Regions from separate parts of the Nocardiopsis sediminis genome, predicted to be linked through region 1. Evidence: riboswitches for the same ligand, from Rfam matches in the RefSeq annotation. Region 1 holds a riboswitch; each other region holds the start of a gene.

What was found. Region 1 has a riboswitch for cobalamin ahead of metE (5-methyltetrahydropteroyltriglutamate--homocysteine S-methyltransferase). Riboswitches for the same ligand answer to the same signal wherever they lie in the genome.
Region 2: it holds a riboswitch for cobalamin, as region 1 does, so the genes downstream of both, ACFOVU_RS00610 (ABC transporter substrate-binding protein) here and metE (5-methyltetrahydropteroyltriglutamate--homocysteine S-methyltransferase) in region 1, are expected to answer to the same signal.
Region 3: it holds a riboswitch for cobalamin, as region 1 does, so the genes downstream of both, ACFOVU_RS25345 (putative cobaltochelatase) here and metE (5-methyltetrahydropteroyltriglutamate--homocysteine S-methyltransferase) in region 1, are expected to answer to the same signal.

What each region holds. Positions count from the first base shown of each region.
Region 1 covers NZ_JBHSBH010000010.1:34,515-42,071, reverse strand. Annotated here, with positions in the region: gene ACFOVU_RS15200 (FAD-dependent monooxygenase) at 1-1,390, shown strand, start outside; gene ACFOVU_RS15195 (MerR family transcriptional regulator) at 1,404-2,144, shown strand; gene ACFOVU_RS15190 (S9 family peptidase) at 2,281-4,212, shown strand; cobalamin riboswitch at 4,424-4,659, shown strand; gene metE (5-methyltetrahydropteroyltriglutamate--homocysteine S-methyltransferase) at 4,776-7,091, shown strand; gene ACFOVU_RS15180 (methyltransferase domain-containing protein) at 7,193-7,557, opposite strand, start outside.
Region 2 covers NZ_JBHSBH010000002.1:12,140-19,696, forward strand. Annotated here, with positions in the region: gene ACFOVU_RS00595 (beta-glucosidase family protein) at 1-568, shown strand, start outside; gene ACFOVU_RS00600 (alpha/beta fold hydrolase) at 621-1,568, opposite strand; gene ACFOVU_RS00605 (hypothetical protein) at 1,701-2,186, opposite strand; cobalamin riboswitch at 2,306-2,488, shown strand; gene ACFOVU_RS00610 (ABC transporter substrate-binding protein) at 2,556-3,596, shown strand; gene ACFOVU_RS00615 (FecCD family ABC transporter permease) at 3,605-4,648, shown strand; gene ACFOVU_RS00620 (ABC transporter ATP-binding protein) at 4,671-5,480, shown strand; gene ACFOVU_RS00625 (glycoside hydrolase family 43 protein) at 5,468-6,607, opposite strand; gene ACFOVU_RS00630 (VIT1/CCC1 transporter family protein) at 6,819-7,557, shown strand, end outside.
Region 3 covers NZ_JBHSBH010000015.1:633,497-641,053, forward strand. Annotated here, with positions in the region: gene ACFOVU_RS25330 (cobyrinate a,c-diamide synthase) at 1-564, shown strand, start outside; gene ACFOVU_RS25335 (GNAT family N-acetyltransferase) at 561-1,139, shown strand; gene cobO (cob(I)yrinic acid a,c-diamide adenosyltransferase) at 1,154-1,756, opposite strand; gene ACFOVU_RS25345 (putative cobaltochelatase) at 1,805-3,913, opposite strand; cobalamin riboswitch at 3,970-4,098, opposite strand; gene ACFOVU_RS25350 (hypothetical protein) at 4,312-4,650, shown strand; gene ACFOVU_RS25355 (LLM class F420-dependent oxidoreductase) at 4,755-5,774, shown strand; gene ACFOVU_RS25360 (RNA-guided endonuclease InsQ/TnpB family protein) at 5,880-7,052, opposite strand; gene ACFOVU_RS25365 (amidase) at 7,431-7,557, shown strand, end outside.

The DNA.
Region 1 (7,557 bases):
CGTCGTCGAGGAGCGCACGCAGATCGACGGGCGCTCCAAGGCGCTCACCATCCACCCGCGCACCATCGAGGTCCTGGCCTCACGCGGGGTGCACCGGCCGTTCCTCGCCGAGGGCCTGCCGATCCCGGGCGGCCACTTCGCCATGCTCGATGACCGGCTCGACTTCCGGGAACTCGACACCCCCTACCGCTACACCCTCGCCCTGCCCCAGGCCCGCACCGAGGAACTCTTGCAGGAGCACGCGCTCGCGCTGGGGGCAACGATCGTGCGCGGGCATCGGGTCACCGGGTTCACCGAGCACGAGGAGTCGGTGAGGGTACAGGTGGAGGGTCGGGAAGGAGCGTATGAGATGGAGGCGGCCTACCTGGCCGGCTGCGACGGCACCCGCAGCACCGTGCGCACCACCGCCGGCATCGAGTTCCCCGGCACACCCTCCACCGTCCTCGGCTGGCTCGGCGACGTCATCCTCGACAGCCCACCGCCACCCGGCTTCAGCGCCTTCACCCTCCACGGTGGGGCCATGGTGGCCCCGCTGCCCGGCGGCCGGTACCGCGTCGTCGGCGTGAGCCCTGGCAGCCTCACCGCCGAGTGGCCCGGGGACCTCACCATGGACGAGCTGCGGAACAACACCGTCGCCATAGCCGGGGACGACTTCGGCATGCGTGACCCCTCATGGCTTTCCCGCTTCGGCAACGCGACCCGGCTGGCCGCCGAGTACCGGCGCGGGCGCGTCCTGCTCGCAGGTGACGCCGCCCACCAGCACTTCCCTGCCGGCGGTGTCGGCATGAACGTCGGAATCCAGGACGCGCACAACCTCGGCTGGAAGCTGGCCGCGACGCTGAACGGCCGTGCCCCGGCCGGCCTGCTGGACACCTACCACGCCGAACGCCACCCCGTCGGCGCCCAGCTGGCCGAGCACAGCCGCGCCCAGACCGCCCTGATGACCGCCTTCAGCCCCGAGGGCCTCGCCCTGCGCTCCCTGCTCAGCGGAATGATCGCCACCGAGCCTGCCTTCAACCGCACACTGTCCCAACGCCTCACCGCCCTCGCCGTCGGCTACCCCGCCACGGACCCGACGGCCCACCCGCTCACCGGCACCCGCTCTCCCGACCTGGCCTTCACGGGCTCGGAGAAGGGGCTGTTCGCGCGGCTGCGCGCCGACGCCCACCTGCTGCTCGACCTCACCGGCGGGCACCTGGGCGACCTCGCCGCCGCCCAGGGGATCGCCGTACACGCCGCAACCCTCGACCACCCGCCGACCGCCTGGACCAAGGTGCGCGCCGCCCTGATCCGCCCTGACGGGCACGTCGCCTGGGCCGGCGAGGACCGGGACGACGCCACGCTGTTCATGGCTGCGGATAAGGCCATCGCCGCATCCGTGGCCCGCTAAGGGGAGCCGCCCGATGCTCAGCAGTGAGCTCGCCGAACTGGCCGGCGTCACCGTCCGCACGTTGCGCCACTACCACCAGGTCGGGCTGTTGCCCGAGCCGCCGCGCTCGGCCGGGGGCTACCGCGACTACGACGTCGGCCACCTCGTCCGGCTCCTGCGCATCACGAGGATGACCGCGCTCGGGGTACCGCTGTCCGTACTTCCTGCGGTGCTGGACGATCCGGCGGCCGCGGAGGAGCTGCTCGATGAGCTCGACCGCCACGCCGCCGCCGACATCGAACGGCTCACCGCCCGCCGGGCCGGCATCGCCGCGTTGCGCCGCAGCGGCGCCCCGCCCGACCTGGGTCCGGAGCTCTCGGCATGGCGCTCCGCCCCCGCAGCGGGGATTCCAGCCGACATGGCCCGCTACGAGCACGAACAGCTGATCCTGGTCGGGCACCTGCTCGGCAAGGACGGCCCGGCAGGACTCGCCGCCCTGTTCAGGGGGCCGGACGGGGAGACGGCCGCGCCCGCACCGCTGACGGCGCGCTTCTACGCCCTCGGGCCCGACACCCCGGACGACGAGATCGCATCGCTCATCGACGATCTGGTCGCGCACCTGCGACCGGTGATGGCGCGACTGGACGACCTGTTGCCGCTCGGCGCGGAGGCCTCGGCGCTGATGGACGAACTCAACGAGCAGACGCTCCGGCCCGTGCAACACCGCGTTCTGCGCCGGGTCCAGCAGCGGCTGGCCCGGCCCGGCGGGGCCTGACCGGGCTCCGAAGCGCTTCGCCGGTCCGCGTTCCGCGGCGCCATGTGACCCGGATCACGTCACATGGCCTTGAGTCCGACGCGACGTCGGGGTCTGGACTCGGGGGTGCCCGACCCGCCGACCGTGAGGATCCACCATGACCGCCCCGTCACAGCTGATCACCGTCGAAGAGTTCTTCGGCCCGCCCACCCGCAGCCGGGCCCTGCTGTCCCCGGACGGCACCAGGGTCGCCTACCTGGCCCCGTGGAACGGGCGGCTCAACGTGTTCATCCGTGATGTGGACTCCGACTGGGCCGCCCCCGACGACGTCCACGACGCGGACACCCCTGGCGCCCGGCGCATCACCTCCGAAACCCGGCGCAACATCGACGCCTTCTCCTGGACCACCGACGGCCGCTACCTGCTGTTCCAGCAGGACACCGACGGCGACGAGAACTGGCACCTGTATCGCGTCGACCCGGCCCATCCCGAGGAGCCCGCGACCGACCTGACTCCCTTCGAGGGCGTGCGCCTGATCGGTGCGCACCTCCCACCCGACCGGCCCGGGACGGCTTTCGTGCAGCTCAACATGCGCCGCCCCGATCTGATCGACCTGTTCGAGCTCGACCTGGCGACCGGCCGCCTGACCGTGATCGCGGAGAACCCCGGCGACGTCCACTCCTGGATACGCAACCGCGACCGGTTGCTGGTCTTCACCATGGAGAAGGGGGGCGACCATGTGCTGTCGGAGTGGACTCCGGGTGGGCGGCGCCCGATCGCGCGGTTCCCCGGCACCGATATCCCCTTCGCGGTCCTCCCGGCCGTGCCCACCCCGGACGGGAACGGGCTGTGGATCGGGTCGTCGCGCGGCTCGGACCGCACTCGCCTGGTCCGGGTCGATCTGGACACCGGCGAGCAGATCGGGGGGGACGGCCACCCCTTCTTCGACCTGGACACCCCCCGCCCCGAGGCCGACCCGCGCTTCCCGTCCTCGCTGATCCTGCACCCGGGCACCGGGGACCTCCTCGGTGCCCGCTACCTCGGTGCCCGTCAGGAGATCCACGCGCTCGACCCGCACTTCGCCACGGTGCTGCCGCGGCTGGCCGAGCTGTCCGACGGCGACCTGGCCCACGTCTCCTGCGACGCCACGGCGCAACGGTGGGTGGTGGACTTCACCCACGACCGCGATCCCGGTGTCACCTGGTTCTACGACCACGCCACAGGGCAGGCGCGCCGCCTGTTCCGGCCGTTCCCGCACCTCGACCCAGCCCGGCTGTCCCCGGTCACCCCGATCACCGTCACCGCCCGCGACGGACTTGCCCTGCCCTGCCACCTCACCCTACCGGCCGGGGCCGAGCCGCGCGGCCTGCCGACCGTGCTGCTGGTGCACGGCGGACCGTGGTACCGCGACAGCTGGGGCTACGACCCGGAGGTCCAACTCCTGGCCAACCGCGGCTACGCGGTGCTCCAGGTCGACTTCCGCGGCTCCACCGGCTACGGCAAGGCCCACACCCAGGCCGCGATCGGCCAGTTCGCCGGGCGCATGCACGACGATCTGATCGACGCCTTGGACTGGGCGGTCGCGCAGGGCCACACCGACCCGGACCGGGTCGCGATCTACGGCTGCTCCTATGGCGGCTACGCCGCACTCGTCGGGGCCGCGTTCACCCCGGACCGGTTCGCCGCCGCCATCAGCTACACCGGCATGTCCGACCTCGCCGACCTCATCCGGTCGGTCGTTCCGGTCGCCCGCAACGCCATCGAGAACAGCTACCTGCGCTACATCGGCGACCCCGACGACCCCCGCCAGGAGGCCGACATGCTCGCCCGCTCACCCATCAGCCGGGTCGACGACATCACCGCACCGGTGCTGCTGATCCACGGAGCCAACGATGTCCGCGTCGCCCGCCGCCACTCCGACCGCATCGCCGATGCGCTTCGCTCCCGCGGCGCCGAGGTCGAGTACCTGCTGAATGAGGCCGAGGGCCACTGGTTCATCAACCCCGACAGCAACATCGAGCTGTACCGCACCATCGAGCGCTTCCTGGCCCGGCACCTGGGCGGACGACGGTCGTCGGCCACGTCCTGATCGACGGCGGGCGGTCTCTTCATCCGCGCCTGCCATCCCGGGCCCAGGCCGGTGGCCGCCGGTCAGCGCACCGGCCTGGGCCCGGCGCCGAGGTCGGCGTGCATCTTCATGGTGGAAGCAGCCGCGTCACACTTCTTCGACTGCAACTCATTTTTCGTCGCGATCCGCTCACACGGGCGGATCGAGGCCCTGAAGCCCGGCTGCCAACCGCTACAGTGGCAGGGCAGCTGGTTCGGCCGCCGCACGGAATCACGGCGGTGGCCGAGGTAAGAGGGAACCCGGTGCGAATCCGGGACTGCCCCGCAGCGGTGAGTGGGAACGACCGCCGTCAGTCTCCGCGGAGACCAGCACTGAGCCCAGCCGGCTCGGGAAGCGATGGCCAGTAGGAACCCGGCGTGCGCCGGAACGCCCACGAGTCCGAAGACCTGCCCGCTGTGCGCCCCACGACCGTGGGGTGCAGGCCGAGACCTCGCGGGTGGGTCGTCGCCGGATCGCGATCGCGTGCCGGTCGCGCTTCGTCACGCGCTCCCGCAGGTCCACGCGGACTCGCGAAGGAGAGCCCCGTGACCCAGACCACTGCGACCAGCCGCGCCACCGTGCACGGCTACCCGCGCCAGGGCGCCCACCGGCAACTGAAGAAGGCGACCGAGTCCTACTGGGCAGGCCGCATCGACGCCCACACCCTGCTCGGAACCGCCCGTGAGCTGCGGCTGCACAACCTGACGCAGCTGCGCGACGCCGGCATCGACGAGATCCCGAGCAACGACTTCTCGTTCTACGACCACGTCCTGGACACCGCCTGGATGCTCGGCGCCATCCCCGAGCGGCACCTCGCCGCCGTCCCGGACACAACGAGCACCGCCGGCAGGCTCGACCGCTATTTCGCGATGGCGCGCGGTACCGCAGACGCCCACCCGCTGGAGATGACGAAGTGGTTCGACACGAACTACCACTACCTCGTCCCCGAGATCGGGCCCGGCACCCGCTTCACCCTCGACCCGGGCAAGCCCCTCGGTGAATTCGCGGAGGCCTTGGAGCAGGGCGTGCAGACCCGTCCGGTGCTCCTCGGCCCGGTCACCTTCCTGCTGCTGGCCAAGGACCCGACCGGTACCGAGGGGTTCCGGCCCCTGGACCTGCTCGACCAGGTGATCCCGCTGTACGCCGACCTGCTGCGGCGCCTGCACGAAGCGGGCGCGCAGTGGGTCCAGCTCGACGAACCCGCGCTCGTCACCGACCAGCCGGCCGAGGTGCTGGCCAAGGTCGCCGACACCTACGCCACCCTGGCGGCCGCGACCGCGCGCCCCAAGATCGTGGTCGCCTCCTACTTCGACAGGCTCGGCGACGCGCTGCCGGTGCTGGCCACGTCGGCCGTCGAGGGCCTGGCCCTGGACTTCACCAACGCCGCCGCGGCCAACCTCGGCGGCCTCGCCGCCGCCGGCGGCATGCCGGGCAAACGCCTGATCGCCGGGGTCGTCAACGGGCGCAACATCTGGGCCGCGGACCTGAGCGCCGCCTTGAGCACCCTGGGCACACTGCTCGGGCTGGCCGGTTCCGTGGACGTCTCGGCATCCTGCTCGCTGCTGCACGTGCCGCTGGACGTGACCCTGGAAACCGGCCTCGACCCCGAGATCGCCGGCTGGCTGTCGTTCGCCAGGCAGAAGCTCGACGAAATCGTCACACTGCGACGCGGCCTGACCGAAGGCCGCACCGCGATCAGCGACATCCTGCACACCAACCAAAGCCGCCTGGCCTCCCGCGCGGCGTCGCCGATCGTGCGGGTCCCGGCCGTGCGCGACCGGGTCGCCGCGGTCACCGACGCCGACCTGCACCGCATCAGCCCCTATGCCACGCGCCGCCAAGCCCAGCAGGGCCGACTGCGCCTGCCCGAGCTGCCGACGACCACGATCGGCTCGTTCCCGCAGACGCAGGAGCTGCGCACGGCCCGCGCGGCCCTGCGCGCCGGCACGCTCGACCACGCCGCCTACCGCGACGCCATGCGGGCCGAGATCCGCGCCGTCATTGCCGAGCAGGAGCGAATCGGCCTGGACGTGCTGGTCCACGGCGAGCCCGAACGCAACGACATGGTCCAGTACTTCGGTGAGCAGCTCACCGGGTTCCTGGCCACCCGGCACGGCTGGGTCCAGTCGTATGGGACCCGCTACGTGAGGCCGCCGCTCATCGTCGGCGATGTCTCGCGCCCGGCGCCGATGACCGTCGAGTGGGCCGCCTACGCCCAGAGCCTGACCGAGCGGCCGGTCAAAGGCATGCTGACCGGCCCGGTCACCATGCTCGCCTGGTCGTTCGTGCGCGACGACCAGCCCGAAGGCGACACCGCCCGCCAGGTCGCCGTCGCCCTGCGCGACGAGGTTCTCGACCTGGAGCGCGCGGGGATCTCGATCATCCAGGTCGACGAACCCGCCCTGCGCGAGACCCTGCCGCTGCGTACCGCCGACCGCGCGGCCTACCTGGACTGGGCCGTCGCCGCGTTCCAGCTGTCCACCGCGGGTGTGCGGGACGACACCCAGATCCACACGCACATGTGTTACGCCGAGTTCGGCGACGTCCTGGCGGCCATCATCGACATGGACGCCGACGTGATCAGCCTGGAGGCCGCGAGGTCGGCCATGGCGATCGTCGCCGATCTGGCCCGCGCCGGATACGCCAACGAGGCCGGGCCCGGCGTCTGGGACATCCACTCCCCGCGCGTCCCCTCCGTCGAAGAGATCGTGGGCCACCTCCGCACCGCCGTCGGCGCGTTCCCGCCCGGCCGGCTGTGGGTCAACCCCGACTGCGGGCTCAAGACCCGCGGCTACCCCGAGGTGCGGGCCACCCTCGCCAACCTGGTCGAGGCCACCGGCCACCTGCGGGCCCGGCCGTGACGAGCTGACCGCTTTCCCCGCGGCGGGCGGCCACCCGCCCGCCGCGGCGCCCGCACAGCGCCCGGCCCGGTATGACCACGTCGACCGGCCAGCGCGACCGGCTATCCCTGCGCGGCGACGAGGAACATCGGCACCGCCACGAAGATCCGGTTCGTGCGGGCGCGCTCGGCCTGCTCGGCGAGCCAGCTCTCCTCGTCGGTGATCCGGTGCAGCAGGGCGAGCGCGGTGTCATCGGTGAACACACTGGTGCGCACCTCGACGACCGGGTCGGTGAACCCGGCATCGAGCAGGAGGTTGCGGTACCTCCGGGCCACGCGCGGCGATGGGAGGGAGTCCGCCTTCGCGTGGACCAGCCGGCGGGTGGTCTCCGGTTCGTCGGAGTCGATGACGATCGTGTCCCAGTCCTGGCCGAGCAGCACGACCCGGCCGCCCGGGGCGAGCACCCGGCGGGCCTCGGCCACGGCGC
Region 2 (7,557 bases), on a different contig from region 1:
GGGCCTGCCGGGCCAGGAGGCCGGCGCCGCGGTGGCCGACGCCCTGCTGGGCGAGGTCGAGCCGGCCGGACGGCTGGTCACGACGTTCCCCGCCCGCGACGGCCAAGGCCCGGCGTGGTCGCCCGTCCCCGTGGACGGCGCCGTCCACTACGCGGAGGGCCCCGCCGTCGGCTACCGGGGCTGGGACGCCTCCGGCGAGGAGCCGCTGTTCTGGTTCGGCCACGGCCTGGGCTACGCCGCCTGGGAGTACGGGGCGGTGGAGGCCGACACCGACGGCGGCGTGGTGCGCACGGTCATCGTGTGGCTGGCCAACACCGCCACCCACCCGGGCCGCGAGGTCGTGCAGGTGTACCTGCGGCCCCCGGGCGGCGAACCGGTGCGGCTGATCGGCTGGGAGGCGGTGACGGTGGCCGCCCAGGAGGAGACCCGCGTCCGCGTCGACTGCGACCCCCGGACCCAGCGCGTATGGGACCCGGAGGGCTCCCGCTGGACCCCGCTGACCGGCGGCGAGATCCTCATCGCCCGCGGCCTGGGCGACATCCGCGCCCGCATCCCCCTGGAGGGCTGACCGTCCCCGGGCCTCTCCGCCACGTGTTACGCCCGGGAACACCTCGGACGGCTCAGCCGTCGTGGCCCGCCAGGAAGTCCAGGGCGAGCCGGGCGACGTCGGCGGGGCGTTCGGCGAGGAGTGCGTGGCCGCCGGCCAGGTGCGCGGCGCGCACGTGGGGGCTTTCGCGGGCGATGGCGGCCAGCGCCTCGTCGACCCCCCGGCGATGGGCCGCCATGAGGTCGGCGAACGGCCCCTGGCCGGGGGTGTCCTCGGTCGCGAGCACGGCCAGGGTGCGGGCGCGGGTGCGCTCATAGGCGGCGAAGATGTCGAGTTCCTCCATGGCGCGGCGGATCCGGGCCAGGGGCTCCGGCAGGGGCCGCTGGAAGCGGTGGCCGGCGCCGTCGGCCGCTGTGAGGTTGCGGTACACGCTCGCGGCGAACGACGCCTCCGATGCGCCGATCCGGCGGGCGGCGGCGCGCGCCGCCTCGGCGAGCGCCTCGGCGGCGTCGGGACCGAGGGGGTCGGCCCGCTGCGCCTCCATGGCCGAGAACGCCGCGGCCAGCCCTTCGCGCTGTTCGGCTGCGCGGTCCGGGTCCAGCCCGGGGTGGCGCTGCGCCACGCCGAGGACGGGGTGGCCGTCGAGGTTGACGGCACCGGGGCAGCGGGGGTGGCGTTCGCCCCACAGGACGGCGATCATGCCGCCGATCGACGCGCCCACCACCGCCGGCTCCGGCTCGCCGATGGCCGCGGCGACGGCCTCGATGTCGCCCAGGACGGCGTCCCATTCCCAGGGCCCGTCCCCGGAGTGCCCGCTGTTGCGCAGGTCGACAGCGACGGCCCGCCGGTGGGGGGTGAGCAGCGGAGCGACGGGCGCCCAGTCCTCCAGGGTCCCGCCGAGACCGTGCAGGAGCAGGACGGGCGGTCCCTCACCGCCGAAGTCGCGGATGGCGATGGGCACGCCGGCGGAGTCGATCACCCGGTCGCGCTCGGACGGGAGGGGGTGGCGGGTCTCGGTCATGGGATCTGATCCTCTGGTGCCTGGGGTGGGGAGCCGGACGACTGCGGGCCGGCGGAAGTCGTGTGGGGAGTGGTCGGCCGGACGGCGCGGGGCGCGCCGGCCGGGGCGGTGTGCGGCCCCGCCTGGGGGCCGTCAGGGGTCCATTCCGACGGGGCGCCCGTTGAGCCGGTCGCGCACGGATCCGGTGCGGACGCCGCCGTCGGGGTGGGGCGCGAGCTTTCCCCGCCGGACCAGGTCGTGGACGCCCTGCCGGGTGATGCCGAGCATCGCCCCGGCGACCGCGTAGGAGACCCGGACGGCTCCGGGGTGGCCGACGCGGCGCGCAACGGTCCGCCCCAAGGGCGTGGCCCACCACTGCGCGGGCGGATCGAAGGCGGTGTCGCCGGGGTAGAGCGCGGCGATGAGCCGCACCGCGGCGAAGACGGCGGCACGGTCGTCGGGGCCGAGCAGTGTCGCCGCCCACGCGTCGGCATACGCGGCGACCCGCTTGCGCACCCGCTCCACGGAGGCGTCGCCTTCGAGCAGGATCTCCAGCGGGTCGAGGAGGCGGGCGGCGGCGATGGCCCGGAGCTGGCCGGCGAGCTCGCCGTGTGCCGGGGGGCCGGCGTCGGTGTCCATGTGGTCGGTCCGCCCTCTCGTGTCCGATCGTCGACGCATTCCGGTCTGCTTGACATGAATAGTCAAGTACTTGTCGGCGTTTGTCAAGTAGTGCACGGCGGAGGGGGCGGACACCCGTGTGATAGGTTGCGGCCGCCAGTCGAACCCGTGCTTTCTCGGGTCAGGGAATCCGGTGGGAATCCGGAGCTGACGCGCAGCGGTAAGGGGGACGGGCGGGGCAGCGGCCACTGGACACATGTCCGGGAAGGCGCCTCACCCGGGTGATCCCGAGTCCGAAGACCTGCTGGCACCTCCGGGCGCCTTGCGGCGTGCGGAGGCGACACCGTTCGCCGGGCTCCGCGACCGAGCCCTCGACGCCGAAGGACCCCCATGACGGCCCCCCGCCGTACCCCACCCGCCTGCGCCCTCACCGCCGCCCTGCTCCTCGCGCCCCTCACGGCCTGCGGCCCCGGCACCGGCACCGGCACCGATGGCGCCCCGCAGGAAGCCGCCGGCTACCCCCGCACCGTCGACGACTGCGGCCGCGACGTCACCGTCGAGGCCCCTCCGCAGCGCGCCGTCTCCCTCAACCAGGGGGCGACCGAGATCCTGCTCTCCCTCGGCCTGGCCGACCGCATGGCCGGCACCGCCACCTGGACCGACCCCGTCGCCGAGGACCTCGAGGCGGCCAACGCCGAGGTCCCCCGCCTGGCCGACAACGCCCCGTCCTTCGAGCGCGTCCTGGCCGAGGAGCCCGACTTCGTCGCCGCGTCCTTCCAGGGCACCCTGGGCGAGGGCGGCGTCGCCCCCCGCGAGGACTTCGAACGGCTCGGCGTCCCCGTCTACCTCTCCCCCACCGAGTGCGGCAAGACCGACAGCGGCGAGGACGGCGCCCGCGAGGAGCCGCTGGCCATGGACGCCGTCTACACCGAGGTCCGCGACCTCGCGCACGTGTTCGGCGTCGAGGAGCGCGGCGAGGAGCTGGTGGCCGGCCTCGAGGGCCGGATGGCGGCGGCGACCGCCGATGTCGATGCCTCCGGGGTCACCCTGCTCTACTGGTTCGCCAACGCCGAGTCCCCCTACATGGCGGGCTGCTGCGGGGCCCCGGGCATCATCACCGAGGCCGTGGGCGCCCGCAACGTCTTCGACGACACCCGCGACGAGTGGCCGCAGATCAACTGGGAGACCGTGGCCGACCGCGACCCCGACGTGCTGGTCATCGGCGACCTCACCCGCGAGAGCCAGACCGCCGAGTCCGCCGCCGCCAAGATCGAGTTCCTGGAGTCCCACCCCGTCACCCGGCACCTGGACGCCGTCGAGAACGAGCGCTACGTGCTGCTGAGCGGCGCCGCCATGAACCCCTCGATCCGCACGGTCGAGGGCGTCGAGCAGGTGGCCGAGGCGCTGCGCGGCTTCGGGCTCGCCGGCTGAGCGGGCGCATGTCCCGCCCCCGAGCCCTCGCACCCCCCGGTGCGGGGCGCGCGGCCGTCCTGGCGTGCGGCGGCCTCGTGCTGCTCGCCGCCTCGGTCGCCACCGCCATCACGATCGGCCCCGCGGGCATCGCCGTCGGCGACGTCTGGGCGGTCGTCGCCGCGCGCGCCGGCTGGGGCGCGTCGGGGCTGACGCCGATCCGCGAGGGCATCGTGTGGGAGCTGCGGCTGCCCCGCACGGTGCTGGCCGCGGTGTGCGGCGCCGGCCTGGGGGTGTGCGGCGCGATCATGCAGTCGCTGCTGCGCAACCCGCTCGCCGACCCGTTCGTGCTCGGCATCTCCTCGGGCGCCTCCACCGGCGCGGTGCTGGTGGCCGTGCTGGGGGTGGGCGGCGGGGCGGTGTCGCTGTCGGCGGGCGCGTTCGCCGGGGCGGCGGCCTCCTTCGCGCTCGTCCTGGTGCTCGGCTTCGCCGCCGGCGGGACGACCGACCGCGTCGTGCTGTCGGGGGTGGCGGCCATGCAGCTGTTCTCCGCGCTCACGTCGGTCATCGTGCTGTCCTCCGCCGACGCCGAGCAGACCCGGGGCGTGCTGTTCTGGCTGCTGGGCTCGCTGAGCGGCGCCGGCTGGACCGATGTGGGGCTGTGCGCCGGCGTGCTGGCGGCGGTGCTGCTGGTGTGCGCGGCCAACGCGTCGGCGCTCGACGCGTTCGCCTTCGGCCACGACGCCGCGGCGTCCCTGGGGGTTCCGGTCGCCCGGACGCGGCTGCTGCTGCTCACCGCGACCGCGCTGCTGACCGCGACCCTTGTGAGCGCGGCCGGCGCGATCGGGTTCGTGGGGCTGGTGCTGCCGCACGCGGCCCGCGCGGTCGCCGGCCCCGGCCACCGCCTGCTGCTGCCGGCCACGGCGCTGGCCGGGGCGGTCTTCCTGGTGTGGGTCGACACCGCCGCCCGCACCGTCCTGGACCCGCAGGAGCTGCCGGTGGGCGTGGTCACCTCGCTCATCGGGGTCCCGGCGTTCGTGTTCATCCTCTACCGGAGCCGGCGGTGGCGGTGACCGGCGGGAACGGGAGGCGGCGGTGAGCCTGCGCGCCGAGGCGGTGTCGTGGCGGGCGGACGGGCGGCTGATCGTCGACGGCATCAGCCTGGAGCCGGCGCCCGGCTCCACGGTGGGCCTGCTGGGGCCCAACGGGTCGGGCAAGTCGACGCTGCTGCGGCTGCTCGCGGGGGTGCGGCCGACGTCGTCGGGGGTCGTCACGCTCGACGGCGCCCCGATGGCCGAGGTGGGCCGCAGGGCGGCGGCGCGGCGGATCGCGGTGGTGGAGCAGCACGCCGCGACCGAGGTGGACCTGAGCGTGCGCGACGTGGTGCGACTGGGCCGCATCCCCCACCGGCGGGCGTGGTCGGCGCCGTCGGCGGCCGACGACGCGGCGGTGCGCTCCGCCCTGGCCCACACCGGGCTGGCCGACCGGGCCGACCGGTCCTGGCACACGCTGTCGGGCGGCGAGCGGCAGCGGGTGCAGATCGCCCGCGCGCTGGCGCAGGAGCCGCGCGAGCTGCTGCTGGACGAGCCGACCAACCACCTCGACATCCACCACCAGCTGGAACTGCTGGCGCTGGTCGTCCGCACCCCGGTGACCGGCGTGATCGCCCTGCACGACCTCAACCTGGCCGCGATGTTCTGCGACCAGGTGGTGGTCCTGAACGAGGGCCGGGTGGTGGCGGCGGGCACGCCGTCTCAGGTGCTCACCGAGGAGCTGATCGCCGACGTCTACAACGTGCGCGCCGTGGTGACTCCGGAGGGGCCCGGAGGCCGCCCCTCGGTGCGCTTCCTGCCCGGTGCTCCCCGGGGCCGAGGGGCGGTGCCGGATCCCGGTCAGGGACCGTAGGCGCCGGTGAGGCGGGCGAGCTCGGCCGCGGTGACCGGCAGGACGGTCCCGTGGCGCGGGCTGGCCGGCAGGTCGAAGGCCGGGGACATGGTCCACTGCCCCGAGGCGAGGTCGGTGGTCTCGAACGGCACGTAGCCGCGCCCGCCGAACTCGTCGATGAACAGGTACCACTTCTCCTCGTTGTTGTCCTTGAAGACGGTGGGCCCCTCGCCCTGGGAGATGCCGGGGCCGGGCCCCTCGCGGCCGATGCACTCGGCGATGAACTCGTAGCCGGTCGAGCGGAGGTCGGCCGAGCGCTCGGCCGTGATGAACTTTCCGCACGGGGCGTCCGGCGACGCGTCGCGCTCGTCCTTGGTGAACCGGTAGAAGTAACCGTCGTGCTCGATGACGGTGGAGTCGATCACCGAGTGGCCGGGGTCGATCCACACGCGCGCCTCGCTGAAGGTGCGGAAGTCGGGGGTGGTGGCGTACATCATCCGGTTGTGGGTGGAGCCCGTGTGGTCGGGGTCGTCCTCGGCGTAGAGCTTCGAGGCCCAGAACACCACGTACTCGCCGATGGAGGGGTCGTAGTACGCCTCGGGCGCCCAGGTGTTGCCCGCCCGGTCGGGGGCGACCCGGACCATGCGCTGCTGCGACCAGTTCACCAAGTCGGCGGACTCCCACACCATGATCGAGCGGCTGCCGTGGCGCTGGGCCTCGTCCCAGCCGTCGCCGCCGTGGATCTTGAGGTCGGTGGCCAGGAGGTAGAAGCGGTCGCCTTCGGGGGCGCGGATGATGAACGGGTCGCGGACGCCCAGATCGCCCAGGCGCGAGGTGAGCACCGGCTCGCCGCCGTTGAGCTCGTCCCAACTCAGGGGATCGTCGCCCCGGCTGGCGGCGAAGTGGATCTGCTCGCCGTCGGCGGTGCCCTCTCCGGTGAAGTAGGCGAACATGTAGCCCTCGTAGGGCGCGGCCTGGGCGGTCCCGGCCTGCGGCGCGGGCCGCTGGGCGGCGGAGGCGGCGGACCCGGCGGCAACGGGGGCGAGCAGGCAGAGGAGGGCCGCCGCTGCGAGGGCGGCGGTGCGGCGGCGGGGTCCGGAGCGGCGGGCGGTCATGGGCATCCCCTCGGGGGCGGGTGAGCGCGACATGAATGTGATAACCGTCACTATTATTATGTGAGCGTTAACATAAGAAGCCGCGCACGCGACTGTCAAGGCCCCCAAGGCCGCGGGCCGCTCTCGGCCCCGCGCCCGCCCAGGTCACGGCGGCGCCCACCGGCGTGGGAGCTCCCCGATCCGGCACGGGCGAGGGGAACATGGGCCCACCGGCCGCCGGCGGGTCGCAAGGGGGGGTGGGGCCGTGGACGACGCCGATCCCGCCGCAGGCCGGCCCCGCCCCGGCCCGCCCGGCAGCCCCTCCCCCGCACAGGTGCGCAGATGGAGGCGGCGGCTGGCCGGCGAACGCGAGGCCGCCCGCATCTACCGGGAACTCGCCCGGCTCCGCCGCAACGAGGAACGCGAGATCCTGCTCGGGCTCGCCGACGCCGAGGACCGGCACGTCGCGCACTGGGAGCGCCTGCTCGGCGACGACGCCGGCCGCCCCGCCCGCGGCGGCGGGTGGCGCACCCGCACGATGGTCGTCCTCGCCCGCACCCTGGGCTGGATCGTGGTCCTGGCGCTGCTCCAGCGCGCCGAAAGCCGCCCGCTCTACGAGCACGACTCCGACGCCCCCGCCTCCATGGCCGCCGACGAGCGCATCCACAGCGAAGTCGTACGGGGGCTGGCCGCACGCGGCCGCGCCCGGATGTCGGGGACGCTGCGCGCGGCGGTCTTCGGCGCCAACGACGGCCTGGTCAGCAACATCGCCCTGGTCCTGGGGGTCATCGGCGGCGGGGCGAGCGGCTCGGCCGTGCTGCTGACCGGGCTGTCCGGGCTGCTCGCGGGGGCGCTGTCGATGGCCGCCGGGGAGTACGTATCGGTGAGCTCGCAGCGCGAGCTCCTCGCGGCCGCGGCGCCCGACGACACCGCGCGGGAATCACTGCCCGCTCTCGACGTCGACGCCAACGAACTGGCGCTGCTCTACCGGGCCCGCGGGATGA
Region 3 (7,557 bases), on a different contig from region 1:
GAGCACGCCGAACTGCTACGCGCCGGGGGCGCCGAGGTGGCGCCGGTGGACCCGCTGCGCGACCCGGCCCTGCCCGAGGGAACGCACGGCCTCATCCTGGGCGGCGGCTTCCCCGAGGTGCACGCCGCCGAGCTGTCGGCCAATGCGCCGCTGCGCGCGGCGGTCGCCGGCCTGGCCGGTCGAGGCGGACCGATCGCCGCGGAGTGCGCGGGCCTGCTCTACCTGGCGCGCAGCCTGGACGGCGCGCCGATGTGCGGCGTCGTGCCCGCCGAGGCGCGCATGACCGGGCGGCTCACGCTGGGTTACCGCAGCGCCGTGGCCGTCTCCGACTCGGTGCTGGCCCCCGCGGGGACCCGGGTGCGCGGGCACGAGTTCCACCGCACCGCCGTGACCCCCGCGAGCGGGGCCGCACCCGCCTGGCAGTGGAAAACCGGTGGCGCCGAGGGCTTCGCCGCTGCCAGGCTGAACGCCTCCTACCTCCACCTGCACTGGGCGGGCTCGCCCGGCATCGCCGCCCGGTTCCTCGGCTCGGTGCGGGCCTTCGCCGACGGGAGGACGCCATGACCGCGACGCAACAGGCGCCGATGATGCCCTCCGTCATCCTGCGCACCGAGCGGCTGACCCTGCGCGCCTTCACCGAAGCCGAGATCGGCCCGGTGCTCGCGGCCGCCCGCGACCGGCTCACGCAGCGGTGGCTGCCCCTGCCGGAGCCGGGGCGCGCCTACACCCGCGCCGACGCCGAGCGCTGGTGCCTGATCGAGGCGCCGAACGCCCGGGTATCGGGCGACGGCCAGCAGTGGGCCGCGATCGAGACCGCGACGGGCACCTTCGCCGGCACGGTCGGGCTGGTCCGCACCGCGTGGAAGGCGAAGGTGACCGAGGTGGGGTACTGGCTGGCGCCGGAGGCGCGCGGGCGGGGGCTGGCCACGGAGGCGGTGATCGCCGTCTCCCGCTGGGCCGTGCTCGACCAGGGGTTCCAGCGGGTCGAGCTGAAGGCGGGCACCGCCAACACCGGGTCGCGCGCCGTTGCCGAGCGCGCGGGGTTCACCTTCGAGGGCGTCGAGCGCAGCGCGATGCCCCTGCACACGGGGCGCACCGATCTCGCCGTCTACAGCCTGATCCCCGCCGACCTGGGCTGATCCCGTCTCCGGGGTCACCATTCGATGCCGCGCTGGCCCTTCTGCCCGGCGTCCATGGGGTGCTTGACCTTGGCCATCTCGGTGACGAGGTCGGCGGCGGCCAGCAGCCGCGGGTCGGCGTCGCGCCCGGTGATGACCACGTGCTGGGCGCCGGGGCGGTCGCGCAGCGTCGCCACGACGTCGTCGACGTCCACCCACCCCCACTTCATCGGGTAGGTGAACTCGTCGAGGACGTAGAGCCGGTAGGTCTCGGCGGCCAGCTCCCGCTTGATCTGCGCCCACCCTTCGGCGGCGTCGGCGGCGTGGTCGGGCTCGGTCCCGGGGCGCCGGATCCACGACCAGCCCTCGCCCATCTTGTTCCAGGTGACCCGGCCGCCCTCCCCGGAGTCGCCCAGGACGCGCAGCGCGCGCTCCTCGCCGATGCGCCACTTGGCGGACTTCACGAACTGGAACACCCCGATGTCCCAGCCCTGCGCCCAGCAGCGGGTGGCGAGGCCGAACGCCGCGGTGGACTTCCCCTTTCCGGGGCCGGTGTGCACCATCAGCAGCGGCCGGTTGCGGCGCTGGCGGGTGGTGAGCCCGTCGTCGGGCACGTGGGTCGGTACGCCCTTCGGCATGTCTCGTCGTTCTCCTTGCTGCGGTTGATCCGTTGCCGTCGCGAGGTGTCAGGCGGCGCCGCGCGCGTGCCGGACCAGGCCGCTCAGCGTGTCGGCGCGCAGCTCCTCCAGCGGCACGGGGACGGCGTCCATGGCGGCGGCGAGCCGGTGCGCCATGCCCAGGCGCACGGGCCCCGACTCGCAGTCGACGACGACGCTGCGGACCCCCTCGGCGCGGATCAGCGCGCCCGCCCGCTGGGCGTCGCCGAACCCGCCGTGGGTGGCGCGGCCGTCGGTGACGACCACGAGCAGGGGGCGCCGCCGCGGGTCGCGCAGGCGCTCGATGCGCAGCACGTCGGCGCAGCGGAGCAGGCCGGCCGCCAGCGGGGTGCGGCCGCCTGTGCGCAGGTCGCGCAGGCGGCGGGCGCCCGCCTCGACCGACGAGGTCGGCGGCAGGTCGAGTTCGGCGCCGCGCCCGCGGAAGGTCACCAGGCCGACCTTGTCCCGGCGCTGGTAGGCGTCGAGCAGCAGGCTCAGGACGGCCCCCTTGACGGCGCGCATGCGCTGCCGGGCGGCCATGGAGCCGCTGGCGTCGACGCAGAAGAGCACGAGGTTGCCCTCGCGCCCCTCGCGCACGGCCTCCCGCAGGTCGGAGCGGTGCACGATGAGGCCGCGGCCGTCGCGCCCGCGTGCGCGCTGGTGCGGGGCCGCGGCGTTCACGGTGGCGGCGAGGTGCAGCGCGCCCATGCGTTCGGCGGGGACGCGGGCGCCGGTGGTGCGCCCCAGGGGCGTCTCGGCGCGCGAGCGGCGGCCGGGGGCACCGGCGCCGGTTCCGGGGACGCTGAAGAGCCGGGGCCGGTAGGCGGGCGCGGCTTCGGCGGGGGTGCCGTCGCCCCCGGAGGGGTCGCCGGAACCGGCGCCGGACGGCGGTCCGCCGTCCCGGGGGTTTCCGGTGCCTTCGGTGCCCGGAGGCCGCGGCCCGGCGGCGCCGGGCGCCGCGGAACCGTCCGGCTGCGGCCGGGGGCCGGGGCCGTCGGCGGGTCCGGCGCCGTCCGCGGCTCCCGGGTCGGACTCCCCCGCTCCGGCGGGGCTTTCGGGGCCGTCGCCCGGAGCGCCGTCCGGCCCGGCGGGGCCGCCATCGGGGGGTTCGGGGTCGTCGTCGCCGGCGTCGTCGAGCGCCTGCCGGAGGCGGTCCTCGTCGAGGCCCGGGGCGTCGAAGGGGTCGCGCCGGCGGCGGTGGGGCAGGGCCAGGCGGGCGGCGTCGCGGACGTCGTCGCCGGTGACCTCGGTGCGGCCGCGCCACGCGGCCAGGGCCATGGCGGCGCGGGCGGTGACGATGTCGGCGCGCAGGCCGTCGACCTCGAAGGCCGCGCAGACCGCGGTGACCTGGCGCAGAGCGGCGTCGGACAGGGCCACGCCGGGCAGGCGCGTGCGCGCGGCGCGGATGCGGGCGGCCAGCTCGGCCTCCTCGCCCGCGTGGCGGGCGGCGAAGCCGGCGGGATCGGCCTCGTAGGCGAGCCTGCGGCGCACGACCTCGGCCCGCTCGGCGGGGTCGCGGGTCGCGGCGACCTCCACGGTCAGGCCGAACCGGTCGAGCAGCTGAGGGCGCAGCTCGCCCTCCTCGGGGTTCATCGTGCCCACGAGCAGGAACCGGGCCGCGTGGCGCACCGACACGCCCTCGCGCTCGACGTGCGACGTCCCCATCGCGGCGGCGTCGAGCAGCAGGTCGACCAGGTGGTCGTGGAGGAGGTTGACCTCGTCGACGTAGAGGACGCCGCGGTGCGCCGCCGCGAGCAGCCCCGGCTCGAACGCCTTGACGCCCTCGGTGAGCGCGCGTTCGAGGTCGAGGGAGCCGGCGAGGCGGTCCTCGCTGGCGCCGACGGGCAGTTCGACCAGCCGCGCCGCACGCTGTTCGGCGGCGGCGCCGGTGTCGTGGGGGCCGTCGGGGCAGCCGGTGTCGGGGGCGGCGGGGTCGCAGGAGAACCGGCAGCCGGGGACGACGCCGATCCCGGGCAGGAGCGCGGCCAGGGCGCGCACCACGGTCGACTTGGCGGTCCCCTTCTCGCCGCGGACCAGCACCCCGCCGACAGCGGGCGACACCGCGTTGAGCAGCAGGGCGAGCTTGAGGTCGTCCATTCCGACGACCGCTGTGAAGGGGTAGCGAGCGGAAGCGCCCACGCTGTTCGGTCCTTCCTCGGGAGTCCACGCCCATAGGGGTCGGTCATGGCGCCGGGCAGTCTCCTGGCTCCCAGATCGCCGCTCCCCCGCCGCCTTCCCGCCGGGACTTCCGGCAGTGGCGATGGTCGCGGGTTCGCTCCCTGGTCACAGTGGCGGGACCGCCCCGGATTCACACCGGGTTCCTGCCGACGGCGGGGCATCACGTCGCCCGCCGGTCGGCGCCGCCCACCACGATCTCACACGCCCTCGCGGCGCCTCCGGCCGCCGGGTGCCTCCGGCCGGCCCGCGAAACCGGCCCGGAATCGGCCGAACCGCCCGGACCGGATTGGCGTCCCATGATGTATCCCGCCGCCGTGAACGCACCCGGCGCGGGCCGTGATGGAGAGGAAGGAGCAGGCGTGGGCGTGATCGAAATGGGCTTCACCGTCGTGGCGGCCGGAGTCGTGGTGCTGCTGATCGTCAGGATCGCCGGCCGGGCCCTCAACCGCTCGGGCGGGCGCACGCCGCCCCGGCGACGGGCACGCGGCAGCGGCTATGCGGGCGGCGACTACAGCGGTGGCTGGAGCTCCGGAGGCGACGGCGGCAAAGAGGCGCACCACGGCGGATCGAGCAGCGGCGGTGACGGCGGCGGCTGGTTCAGCTGGGGCGGGGGCGACAGCGGCGGAGGCGGCTGGGGCGGCGGAGACAGTGGAGGCGGCGGAGGGGGCGGGGACGGCGGCGGAGGCGGAGGCGGCTGAGCCCCCCGCCAACGGACGCGGCGGACCGCCGGCACCCCTTTCCTCGAACTGAAACACGTTCTAGTATGCGCCCCAGGGGCGCGACGACGAATGAGGGAGCGCCGGTGGCCGACGATCTGGAACTGGGTCTCGCCGTGGGCTACTGGGGGGCCGCAGCCGACGACGCGACGGAGACCGTCCGGGCGGCCGAAGCACTCGGCTACACGTCGGTGTGGACCGCCGAAGCCTACGGATCCGACGCCTTCACCCCCCTGGCGTGGTACGGCGCCCGGACCCGCGACATCGGGCTCGGCACCGCGATCGCCCAGATGTCGGCGCGCACCCCGGTGGCCACCGCCATGCACGCCCTCACCCTGGACCACCTCTCCGGCGGCCGGCTGCGGCTGGGCATCGGGGTGTCGGGGCCCCAAGTGGTGGAGGGCTGGTACGGCCGCCCCTTCCCCCGCCCGTTGCAACGGACCCGCGAGTACATCGACATCATGCGGCAGGTCTGGCGGCGCGAGGCGCCCGTGACCGGCGACGGCCCGCACCACCCGCTGCCCTACCCCGGCGGCGCCGGCCTGGGCAAGCCGCTCAAGTCGATCACCCACCCGCTGCGCCCGCGCATCCCGGTGTACCTGGGCGCCGAGGGCCCCAAGAACGTGGCCCTGGCGGCGGAGATCGCCGACGGCTGGGTCCCGATGTTCTACCACCCGCGGCTCAGCCCCCCGCTGTACGCCGACGCGCTCGCCGCCGCCCCCGCCGGCTTCGACATCGCCTGCACGGTCACGGTGGTCGAGCACGCCGACACCAGCGAGGCGCTGCGGCTGGCGAAGGCGCCCTACGCCTTCTACATCGGGGGCATGGGCGCCCGCGAACGCAACTTCCACCTCGACCTGTTCGTCCGGCTCGGCTTCGCCGAGGAGGCGCACAAGGTGCAGGACCTGTTCCTGGCGGGGCGCCGGGCCGAGGCCGTCGACGCCGTGCCCGACGAGCTCGCCGACGGCCTGGCCCTGGTGGGGCCGCTGCCGCGGATCGCCGAACGCCTCCAGGCCTGGCGCGAGAGCCCGGTGACGACCCTGCTGCTCGCGGGGGTGCGCGACGAGCCGCGGCTGCGGGCGCTGCGCGATCTCGTGAAGGGCTGACGCAGGGGCCGGTCTGCGGGGATGCTGTCAGCTTCTCGGGGCTGGAGCCCTGAGCTTGCAGGTAGGGCCTCACTGGCTGTGGGGTTGCCTCCCGCGTCTTGGCCATCAGACCTGTGGTCCGGTGACCGGGGCGCGTGACTCACGCCCCGCTTTCCACACGGTCTCGCCGCGGGCGGCGATGTTGCGGGAAGCGTTCCGGTCCGCATGCGCAACGACGCCGCAGCCCCGGCAGATGAAAAGACCCCGGTCCACACGGTTCCTCCTGTCCGTGTGGCCGCACTCGCAGCAAATCTGCGACGTGTACCGGGGGTCGACGTGGACGAGGGGCACGCCAGCGCGGCGTGCCTTGTAGACGATGAAGCCTCCGAGCTGGGCGAAGGCCCAGGAATGGAGGGTGACCCGTTGGGGCTTGCGGAGCCGTACCCTCTGCAGGATTCCCTTGAGGTCTTCCAGGGAGATCCCGGCCGAGGTGCGTTCAGCCTCGGTCACGATCGTCTTTGCGATGACGTGATTGGTGTTCTTGACGTGGCGCGCTTCCTTACGGCGACGCGCCTTGAGCCGCCGCCTGGCAGACTGGGTGCCCTTCTTCTGAAGCTTCCGACGCAGGTTGAGCTGCCGCCTGCGGTACCGGGTGAGGCCGCGCCCGGCCGCCTGGTAGCCAGTAGAGGTGGTGGCGATATTGGCGATGCCGAGGTCGACGCCGACAAACCCCTCCGGCTCGTACACCTCGGGCTCGGGAACATCGCAGATGGCGATGAGGTACCACGCGCCGTCACGGCAGATCAGGTCTGCTTCGCCTTTTCGGTACTGGGCAAGCGTCTTCAGCGCTCCGGGGGAGCAGACGAACCCGATGTCCTTCAACCGGCCCATGCGGGTGGTGATGGCAACCGCCTGGGCATCGATGTCCCAGCCCATATTGCGGTGGTCGTACGCCTGAGCCGCATCCGTGCGGAAGACGATCGGCTTGGACTCGGCCTTCTTGCGTCGCTTGGATCCCTCCTTGCCGAAATTCCCGGCCCTGATGTTCGCCCGCAGCGTTGTATAGGCATGGGTGACCTTCTTGATGAGCTGCTGCGCGGCGGCGGACTTGATGCCTCGCTCGCGCAAGCCCGCATAGACGAGCTTGCGCAGAGCGTACTCACGGACCTTGAGCCCGAAGTGCTCGAACGCGACCCAGGACACCCAGTTGGCGCCCTCATTGCAGCCGTGCAGCTCGTCACGCAGAGCCGACGCCGCCTCGGGCATCGGCCGGAGCTTCACGGATACAACTATCTTCACGAATTGAGACCATAGCATTACTACATGCAACATCGACGGGAATCGAACCCGACGTGCGCATGGGGGAACCGCTCGCTACGCCCACTCTCCACGCTCACTCCGTCTTCCCGCAGCGCCTTCCCGCCGTGCTCAGCCGCTGCGAGGAGATCCTTCGGAAGGCCATCGAGGAGTTCGGCGCGAAATCGCGGAGTTCAACGGCGGAGGCTGGTCACGTACACCTGGTGAGGCACTGTCGCCGGACCCGTGAGACGCAGCGATACGGTGGCGCCCCGAGCCACCCCGTTAGGATGCAATTGATCCCGGGGCTGAAGCCCTGGGATTTCTTGCAAGGTCCGCTAATTGGACGACGTTGCCCCCGGTCCGGATTGTGAGACCCCCATGCACGAGGACATCGCCTACAGTCCCGCACGGGAGCTGGCTCGGCTGCTGCGCGCACGCGAGATCTCGGCGCGCGAGGTGGTGGAGGCCCACTTGGAGCGCATCGAGGACACCGACCCCGCGATCA